DNA from 3 places in the Streptomyces sp. NPDC050147 genome. Region 2 is predicted to be linked to each of the others. Evidence: predicted binding sites of a transcription regulator. Region 2 holds the regulator's gene; each other region holds the start of a gene.

Evidence for each region. The regulator HrcA, encoded in region 2, represses chaperone genes, less so after heat shock. The targets are predictions, from matches to a motif close to TTNGCACTCNGNNNNNCNGAGTGCNAA.
Region 1: groL (chaperonin GroEL) is a predicted target of HrcA. The motif match lies at 1,528-1,554, and genes of this name have one in related genera.
Region 3: groES (co-chaperone GroES) is a predicted target of HrcA. The motif match lies at 1,610-1,636, and genes of this name have one in related genera.

The regions. Positions count from the first base shown of each region.
Region 1 covers NZ_JBFALJ010000023.1:131,026-134,296, reverse strand. Annotated here, with positions in the region: gene groL (chaperonin GroEL) at 1-1,399, opposite strand, end outside; gene AB0I94_RS30360 (cold-shock protein) at 1,772-1,975, opposite strand; gene AB0I94_RS30355 (MoaD/ThiS family protein) at 2,400-2,675, opposite strand; gene thrC (threonine synthase) at 2,778-3,271, opposite strand, start outside.
Region 2 covers NZ_JBFALJ010000001.1:709,720-712,990, reverse strand. Annotated here, with positions in the region: gene AB0I94_RS03360 (MBL fold metallo-hydrolase) at 1-644, opposite strand, end outside; gene hrcA (heat-inducible transcriptional repressor HrcA) at 847-1,863, shown strand; gene dnaJ (molecular chaperone DnaJ) at 1,864-3,003, shown strand; gene AB0I94_RS03345 (nitronate monooxygenase) at 3,166-3,271, shown strand, end outside.
Region 3 covers NZ_JBFALJ010000042.1:28,080-31,350, reverse strand. Annotated here, with positions in the region: gene AB0I94_RS39930 (methyltransferase domain-containing protein) at 1-229, opposite strand, end outside; gene AB0I94_RS39925 (polysaccharide deacetylase family protein) at 312-1,271, shown strand; partial or broken gene AB0I94_RS39920 (polysaccharide deacetylase) at 1,345-1,428, shown strand; gene groES (co-chaperone GroES) at 1,780-2,088, shown strand; gene groL (chaperonin GroEL) at 2,241-3,271, shown strand, end outside.

The DNA.
Region 1 (3,271 bases), on a different contig from region 2:
GCACCTTCTCGACGATGACGCCACCCTCGAGGCCGGCGTTGACCGCGATCTGCTTCAGCGGGGCCTCCAGGGCCAGCTTCACAGCGGCGGCACCGGTGGCCTCGTCGCCCTCGAGCTCAAGCTTCTCGAAGACAGAGGCGGCCTGGATGAGGGCCACGCCACCACCGGCGACGATGCCCTCTTCGACGGCCGCCTTCGCGTTGCGAACGGCGTCCTCGATGCGGTGCTTGCGCTCCTTGAGCTCGACCTCGGTCGCGGCACCGGCCTTGATGACCGCAACACCGCCGGCGAGCTTCGCCAGGCGCTCCTGCAGCTTCTCGCGGTCGTAGTCGCTGTCCGAGTTCTCGATCTCGGCGCGGATCTGGTTGACGCGACCCTGGACCTGGTCGCTCTCACCGGAGCCGTCGACGATCGTGGTCTCGTCCTTGGTGATGACGACCTTGCGGGCACGGCCGAGCAGGTCGAGACCGGCGTTCTCCAGCTTGAGGCCGACCTCCTCGGAGATGACGGTGCCACCGGTGAGGATGGCGATGTCGCCGAGCATGGCCTTGCGGCGGTCACCGAAGCCCGGGGCCTTGACGGCGACGGACTTGAACGTGCCACGGATCTTGTTGACGACCAGGGTCGACAGGGCCTCGCCCTCGACGTCCTCGGCGATGATCAGCAGCGGCTTGCCGGACTGCATGACCTTCTCGAGGAGCGGAAGGAGGTCCTTCACGTTCGAGATCTTCGAGTTGACGATCAGGATGTACGGGTCGTCGAGCGACGCCTCCATACGCTCCATGTCGGTGGCGAAGTACGCCGAGATGTAGCCCTTGTCGAAGCGCATGCCCTCGGTGAGCTCAAGCTCGAGCCCGAAGGTCTGCGACTCCTCGACGGTGATGACGCCTTCCTTGCCGACCTTGTCCATCGCCTCGGCGATGAGCTCGCCGATCTGGGTGTCGGCGGCGGAGATGGAGGCCGTGGAAGCGATCTGCTCCTTGGTCTCCACGTCGACGGCCTGCTCGAGCAGAGCGCCCGAGACGGCCTCGACGGCCTTCTCGATGCCACGCTTGAGGGCCATCGGGTTGGCGCCGGCGGCTACGTTACGCAGGCCCTCGCGGACCAGCGCCTGGGCCAGGACGGTCGCGGTCGTCGTGCCGTCACCGGCGACGTCGTCCGTCTTCTTCGCGACCTCCTTGACCAGCTCGGCGCCGATCTTCTCGTACGGGTCCTCGAGCTCGATCTCCTTGGCGATGGAAACACCATCGTTGGTGATCGTGGGGGCGCCCCACTTCTTCTCGAGGACGACGTTGCGACCCTTGGGGCCCAGGGTCACCTTGACGGCGTCGGCGAGCTGGTTCATGCCGCGCTCGAGGCCGCGCCGTGCCTCCTCGTCGAACGCGATGATCTTGGCCATGTGAAGTGGTCCTCCCGGACAGGGGTGGCATGCTTCCGGATCGCGCCAGCGCCCGCGACGGACGGCCTGCAAACCTTGTGGTTCCTTGCCCCACCCGGCCTGCGGGCCTCACCGACCCGATCCAAGTTCTGTCACTCTCACTGGGAGAGTGCTAAGCCCAATGATTAGCACTCGACCCCTGCGAGTGCAAGCGCCTCTCACGGATACCCGACGTACGAGGGGGCGCGCGGCCAGCGGTGTGCGGCGGGGGCGCACGGCGGGACGTGGGGCGGTACGTGCGGCGGACGTGCGGCGACACACGAGGGACCCGCACCCCTGTCGGGATGCGGGCCCCTCGTCACTCGCTAAGTTCGCTGGCCGATCGCGCCGAGATCAGACGGCGAGCTTGACCATGTCCGCCTGCGGACCCTTCTGGCCCTGCGAGATCTCGAACTCCACTCGCTGACCTTCTTCAAGGGTGCGGTAGCCGTCCATCTGAATCGCGCTGTAGTGGACGAAAACATCCGCACCACCGTCGACCGCGATGAAGCCGTACCCCTTCTCCGCGTTGAACCACTTGACGGTGCCCTGAGCCATGCCTAACTCCCCTATTACTGGCCCTTGCACGGACCCGCACTTCGCGGACCCGGGTCAGACCTCACCCCCCCAATGGGTTGTGGAGGCGTGCGCCGGAACGCGTCGACCGCGGCTGAATGTATCTGTCCAACTGCCCTCTGCAACAGGTCAATCGGACGAGAATTCTGGGCACGCCTGAACGGTGATATGCGGAGAATTCGCCGGAGTTCAGGGCAAGTCGGGCCAGACAAATGCCACGGGAAGGGCAAATGGGCAGTGCACATTGGCTACTTCTTGTCGCCCTCAGGGCGACTTCGTATATGCGCTGGGCACAAACGGGGAAGCTCGCTTCCCAACTGTACCGCGCTCAACCACATGGAATTGCCCCCTCCGTTTCTCTCGCGGAGGGGGCAATCGCCATTACGCAGGGTGTTTCTGTAAAGGATCAGCCACCCGCGACGGCGGGGATGATCGAGACCCCGGCACCGTCCGGCGTGGCCGTCTCAAGACCCTGCTCGAAGCGGACGTCGTCGTCGTTCACGTAGACGTTCACGAAGCGCCGCAGCTTGCCCTGGTCGTCCAGGACACGCGCCGCGATACCGGCGTGCTTGGCCTCCAGGTCGGCGATGACCTCGGAGAGGGTCGCCCCCTCGGCGGCGACCTCGGACTCACCGCCGGTGTAGGTGCGGAGAATGGTGGGGATGCGGACGTTTACGCTCATGGATTCACCTCGGGGTGCGTGGGGCCCCTTCAGGGGCGCGGGGAACTGCGCGACCAGCCACGACGGTCCGCAGGCGGAGAGAAGGCTCAGGCCCTACGGCGGTTAACCGGCGAGCCCCGCGGCGCGGAACGCCTCAAGGCTGGGGCGAATGGTGGCGGTGGCCTGCGAAGTCTCAGCGACAGCGTCAAGCGTCTTGAGACCGTCACCCGTGTTCAGGACCACCGTGGTCAAGGCGGGGTCGATGAGCCCCGCCTCAAGCAACTTCTTCGTGACGCCCACCGTCACACCACCGGCGGTCTCCGCGAAGATCCCCTCGGTCCGGGCGAGCAGCTTGATCGCGTCCACGACCTGCTCGTCGTTCACGTCCTCCACCGCGCCGCCCGTGCGGCGCGCGATGTCCAGGACGTACGGCCCGTCGGCGGGGTTGCCGATGGCCAGCGACTTGGCGATGGTGTTCGGCTTCTGGGGGCGTACGACGTCGTGGCCGGCCTTGAAGGCGGTGGACACCGGCGAGCACCCTTCCGCCTGCGCGCCGAAGATCTTGTAGGGCTTGTCCTCCACGAGGCCGAGCGCGATGAGCTCCTTCAGCCCCTTGT
Region 2 (3,271 bases):
CCGCCCAGGTCGAGCAGCCGGTCCAGCGCCGCCGGCCATCGTTTCGGGACCGCGTCCGACCCCGCCTGCGGTTCGCCCGACTCCTCGACCAGATCGCCGCAGAAAACGATCTCCGGAGAGCTGTCCGTGCCGGGGATCAGCACCGCCAAGTCGTGCCCCGAGTGCCCCGGGCCGACGTTCGCCAGCAGGACCTGCACCCCGCCGCCCAGGTCGAGCGTCCACTCCCCGCACACCGAGTGGCGCGGGTGGACGAGCAGGTCGGCGGCCTCCGCCGCGGCGTCGGGGCTCACGCCGTGCCGGACGGCGTCCTCGCGCAGCTCGTCCCGCCCCCTGACGAGCAGCGCGTCGAGGCCGACCGCGCCGTACACCTCCACGCCCGCGAACGCCGCTGCGCCGAGCACGTGGTCGAAGTGCGGGTGCGTCAGGACGAGATGGGTGACCCGGCGGCCCCCGCCCATGATGCCGCGCGCCTGGGTGCGCAGCTCCGCTCCCTCGCGCAGGGTCGCGCCCGCCTCGATCATCAGCGCCGATTCGCCGCCCACGACGAGGCCCGCCGTACAGTCCCAGACCGGCAGACGCCGGCGCCCCACGTGCGGCGCGAGCCGTTCCCAGCCCGCCTCTTCCCAAGCCAGTGCCACGTCCATGCCCTCGACGCTAGCCCCGTACGGGCGGCTTGGCAGCCGCCGCCCCACCCGCCGGACCGGCGCCGGCGGTCCGGCCCTTGCCGGGTCCGTACCTCGCAGCCGTACACTGGGCCCGGTGCAGGCTGGCACTCACCCGCGGGGAGTGCCAGGCAAGCAGCGGGGCAGACAAGTCTCAGGGCGAAAAGGTGGAGGTGTTGCGCGGATGCTCAGTGAACGCAGGCTCGAGGTGTTGCGTGCCATCGTCCACGACTACGTCGGCACCGAGGAGCCCGTCGGCTCCAAGGCGCTCACCGAGCGGCACAGCCTCGGCGTCTCTCCGGCCACGGTCCGCAACGACATGGCGGCGCTGGAGGAGGAAGGGTTCATCGCCCAGCCTCACACGAGCGCGGGACGCATCCCCACGGACAAGGGGTATCGGCTCTTCGTCGACCGGCTCGCGGGCGTCAAGCCGATGGCGGCGCCGGAGCGCAGGGCCATCCAGAACTTCCTCGACGGCGCCGTCGACCTCGACGACGTCGTGGCGCGCACGGTGCGGCTGCTCGCGCAGCTCACCCGGCAGGTCGCGGTCGTGCAGTATCCGTCCCTCACGCGGTCGACGGTGCGGCACGTGGAGCTGCTCTCGCTGGCTCCCGCCCGCCTGATGCTCGTACTGATCACGGACACGGGCCGGGTCGAGCAGCGCATGATCGACTGTCCCGCCCCGTTCGGCGAGTCCTCGCTCGCGGACCTGCGGGCGAGGCTCAACAGCAGGGTCGCGGGCCGTCGCTTCGCGGACGTGCCGCAGCTGGTGCAGGACATGACGGAGTCCTTCGACGCGGAGGACCGGGGGACGGTGGCGACGGTGCTCTCCACGCTCCTCGAAACCCTCGTCGAGGAGACGGAGGAGCGGCTGATGATCGGCGGAACGGCCAATCTCACCCGCTTCGGACATGATTTTCCCCTCACCATCAGGCCCGTCCTGGAGGCTCTTGAGGAGCAGGTCGTCCTGCTCAAGTTGCTTGGCGAGGCCACGGATTCGGGCATGACCGTACGGATCGGTCACGAGAACGCCCATGAGGGACTCAGCTCCACGTCCGTGGTCTCCGTCGGCTACGGTTCGGGCAGCGAGGCAGTAGCCAAACTCGGCGTGGTCGGCCCGACCCGCATGGACTATCCGGGAACGATGGGAGCAGTACGCGCAGTGGCACGTTACGTCGGACAGATCCTGGCGGAGTCGTAAGTGGCCACGGACTACTACGCCGTACTAGGCGTGCGCCGCGACGCTTCCCAGGACGAGATCAAGAAGGCCTTCCGAAGGCTTGCGCGAGAGCTTCACCCGGACGTGAATCCGGACCCGAAGACTCAGGAGCGCTTCAAGGAGATCAACGCCGCGTACGAGGTGTTGTCGGACCCGCAGAAGAAGCAGGTCTACGACCTCGGCGGTGACCCGCTGTCCCAGGCGGGCGGCGGCGGAGGTGCGGGCGGTTTTGGAGCCGGTGGCTTCGGCAACTTCTCGGACATCATGGACGCGTTCTTCGGGACGGCGTCGCAGCGTGGCCCCCGGTCGCGCACGCGCCGTGGCCAGGACGCCATGATCCGCCTCGAGATCGACCTGGACGAGGCGGCCTTCGGGACCACCAAGGACATACAGGTCGACACGGCGGTCGTCTGTACGACCTGTAGCGGTGAAGGCGCCGCGCCGGGGACGTCCGCTCAGACGTGTGACATGTGCCGCGGTCGCGGTGAGGTGTCGCAGGTCACGCGGTCCTTCCTCGGTCAGGTCATGACGTCGCGGCCGTGCCCGCAGTGTCAGGGCTTCGGCACGGTCGTGCCCACGCCCTGCCCGGAGTGCGCCGGCGACGGCCGCATCCGGTCGCGGCGGACGCTCACCGTGAAGATCCCCGCGGGTGTCGACAACGGCACGCGGATCCAGCTCGCGGGCGAGGGCGAGGTCGGCCCCGGCGGCGGCCCCGCCGGCGACCTGTACGTGGAGATCCACGAGCAGCCGCACGCCGTGTTCCAGCGGCGCGGGGACGATCTGCACTGCACGGTCACCATCCCCATGACGGCCGCGGCTCTGGGCACCAAGGTGCCCCTGGAGACGCTGGACGGCCTGGAGGAGGTCGACATCCGGCCGGGCACGCAGTCCGGCCAGTCGGTCCCGCTGCACGGCAGGGGCATCACGCACCTGCGGGGCGGTGGACGCGGTGACCTCATCGTGCACGTCGAGGTCCTCACGCCGAGCAAGCTGGACGCGGAGCAGGAGCGGGTCCTGCGGGAGCTCGCGGTGATGCGGGGCGAGGAGCGGCCCACGGGGCAGTTCCAGCCGGGACAGCAGGGTCTGTTCTCCCGCCTGAAGGACGCGTTCAACGGGCGGTAGCGCCTTGAGCAGTGCTTTTTGGTGCCCCCGGCAGCGGATACCCCGTGCCGGGGGCGCTTTGTCTTCTTCGTCCGCGGGCCGTTCGTGGTTGCTCGCGCCGTTCCCCGCGCCCCTGACGGGGCGCGATTCGGCCCTTCGTTGAGGGCATGGCACGATGCGTTCATGTCCTCCGCGCTGACCGATCTCTGTCGCTATCCGATCGTGCAGGCCCCCATGGCGGGCGGCGCTTCGTGCCCCCAGCTCGCCGCGGCCGTGTCCGAGGCCGGGG
Region 3 (3,271 bases), on a different contig from region 2:
CCCCGAATTTCGCCACCGCACGGCGGCGCAGCCGCGCCTGCGCGAGCACCGCGGTGACCAGCTCGGCCGGGTGATCGCGGCGCAGGCGGGTGGCGACGGCCAGCTCCCGGGCCGGATCGGCCTCCCGTACCTCGTCGAGATCGAGAAGGGACCGGCCTTCGGGGGTGAGCAGCGCGGAGAAGGAGGTCAGGGCGGTCGAGGCGCGGTCGAGGTCGTTCACCCGGCCCATTGTGGGCCAGTCGGTGGATGGTGCGCGCCCGGTGGCGGTGTCGGCCCGGCAGCGGGGCCGTGAGCTGCAAAGATCCGGCGCCATGCAACTAGTAAGACAAAACGACAAATTCAGCCCAAGGTGGCACACTCCGGGGCGAGGCCGGGCGTGGCGCCGGGCCAGGGGACGGGTACGCGCCGGGGTGGCCGTGCTCGCCGTCGCCGCGATCGCCTCCGGCTGCGCCTCGGGCGCCGACGGCGGGTCGAACCCCGCCCCCGGCCAGCAGCGTCTGGACGCGCCGCCCGCCCGCGCCCTCGACTCCTACGCCCAGAAACTCCGCGTCGCCCAGGTCGCCCGCGCCGCCGCCGCCAAGCGCTGGGGCCTGGCGAAGACCCCGCTGGCCGCGCCGCGAGCCCCGGAGAAGAAGCCGAAGATCACCACCCGCAAGGGGTTCGAGGTCAAGGGGCAGTCGAGTCTGCCGCCCGTCTTCACGACGATCCCGACCAAGAAGAAGATCGTCTTCCTGACCATCGACGACGGCGCCGAGAAGGACCCGGCGCTGCTCAAGATGATGAGCGAACTGCAGATCCCCTACACCGCGTTCCTCAGCGACTATCTGGTCAAGGAGGACTACGGCTACTTCAAGAAGATGCAGTCCCGTGGTGTCGTGCTGAACAACCACACGCTCAACCACCGCTACATGCCGGGCCTCTCGTACGCGGGCCAGCGCCGCGAGATCTGCGGCATGCAAGACGTCATCCACAAGCGCTACGGCAAGCGGCCGGAGCTCTTCCGCCCGCCGTACGGCAACTACAACGCGGACACGCTGCGGGCCGCCAAGTCCTGCGGGATCAAGGCCGTGCCGCTGTGGGCCTCCGAGGCCTTCGCCGACCGCATGGAGTGGCGCGAGTGGGACCGGGACCTGCACCCCGGCGACATCATCCTCACGCACTTCCGGGGCCGCGAGGACTGGAAGGGCACGATGCCCGACATGGTCCGCAAGGTCATGAAGACGGTCACCGACAAGGGGTACGCGGTGGCCAGGCTGGAGGACTACCTGTGACCGGGCTGGAGGACCACCTGTGACCGGGCGGGCGCGGGCGCACCGCTTCCTCGCCGCCACCCTCGCGGCAGGCGTGCTCGCGCCCGCGCTGCTCACCGGGTGCGCGCAGTCGGTGGACCCGATCGAGCGCCTCGGCCGCAAGGCGGCGGAGAAGGTCCCCCCGAGAAAACCGGGGGCCTCGCCCAGTTGCGCGCCACCCGCGGGCCCGCCGGAAACCGGGCGGCGCGTGGACGCGAAGACGGAACCGCCGGCCCTCGGGAGACGTTGCGCGGAGGGGCGCGAGGCGGCCTCCGTGCCCCCCGAGCGCACTCCACCCGGATAAGACCCGCGTCAGCGAATTAGCAGTCCGCTTGACCGAGTGCTAATCGTCGTCCTAGTCTCGGCCTTGGCACTCACCACTGGAGAGTGCCAACAGCGACGGGCAGGTCCGGCACCCGCGACGACGGATCCACCTGGTCGCCACCCCAGACTGTTAACCCCGTAGATCTCCGAAGGGGGAGACCGGATCGTGACGACCGCCAGCTCCAAGGTTGCCATCAAGCCGCTTGAGGACCGCATTGTGGTCCAGCCGCTCGACGCCGAGCAGACCACGGCCTCTGGCCTGGTCATTCCGGACACCGCGAAGGAGAAGCCCCAGGAGGGTGCTGTCCTCGCCGTGGGCCCGGGCCGCTTCGAGAACGGCGAGCGCCTGCCGCTCGACGTGAAGGTCGGCGATGTCGTGCTGTACAGCAAGTACGGCGGCACCGAGGTGAAGTACAACGGTGACGAGTACCTCGTCCTCTCGGCTCGCGACGTACTCGCGATCGTCGAGAAGTAATTCACCCGCTTCACCAGATTTTGCTATGAGCTGCGCCCCTGGTCACCCCGCTGATTGCCGGGCGGCGAGGGGCGCGGTTCGTTGCTGAACATTCCGGGGGTCGAGGTCGACCCCGGACCCCCCTGAGTTTTCGAGAGGGCTGAACCGCTCCCATGGCGAAGATCCTGAAGTTCGACGAGGACGCCCGTCGCGCCCTCGAGCGCGGCGTCAACAAGCTTGCCGACACGGTCAAGGTGACGATCGGCCCCCGTGGCCGCAACGTCGTCATCGACAAGAAGTTCGGCGCCCCCACCATCACCAACGACGGCGTCACCATCGCCCGTGAGGTCGAGGTCGACGACCCGTACGAGAACCTTGGCGCGCAGCTCGTCAAGGAGGTGGCGACCAAGACCAACGACATCGCGGGTGACGGCACCACCACCGCGACCGTGCTCGCCCAGGCCCTGGTCAAGGAAGGCCTGCGCAACGTAGCCGCCGGCGCCTCCCCGGCCGCCCTGAAGAAGGGCATCGACGCCGCCGTCGCGGCCGTCTCCGCGGAGCTCCTCGCCACCGCGCGCCCGATCGACGACAAGGCCGACATCGCGGCCGTCGCCGGTCTGTCCGCCCAGGACCCGCAGGTCGGCGAGCTCATCGCCGAGGCGATGGACAAGGTCGGCAAGGACGGTGTCATCACCGTCGAGGAGTCCAACACCTTCGGTCTGGAGCTGGACTTCACCGAGGGCATGGCCTTCGACAAGGGCTACCTGTCCCCGTACATGGTGTCCGACCAGGAGCGTATGGAGGCCGTCCTCGACGACCCGTACATCCTCATCCACCAGGGCAAGATCTCGTCCATCCAGGACCTGCTGCCGCTGCTCGAGAAGGTCATCCAGACCAACGCCTCGAAGCCGCTGCTGATCATCGCCGAGGACGTCGAGGGCGAGGCCCTCTCGACCCTGGTCGTGAACAAGATCCGCGGCACCTTCAACGCCGTCGCGGTGAAGGCCCCCGGCTTCGGTGACCGCCGCAAGGCCATGCTCGGTGACCTCGCCACGCTCACCGGCGCCACCGTCATCGCCGAAGAGGTCGGCCTCAAGCTCGACCAGGTCGGCCTGGACGTGCTCGGCACCGCCCGTCGCGTGACCATCACCAAGGACGACACCACGGTCGTCGACGGTGGGGGCAACTCCGCCGAGGTCGAAGG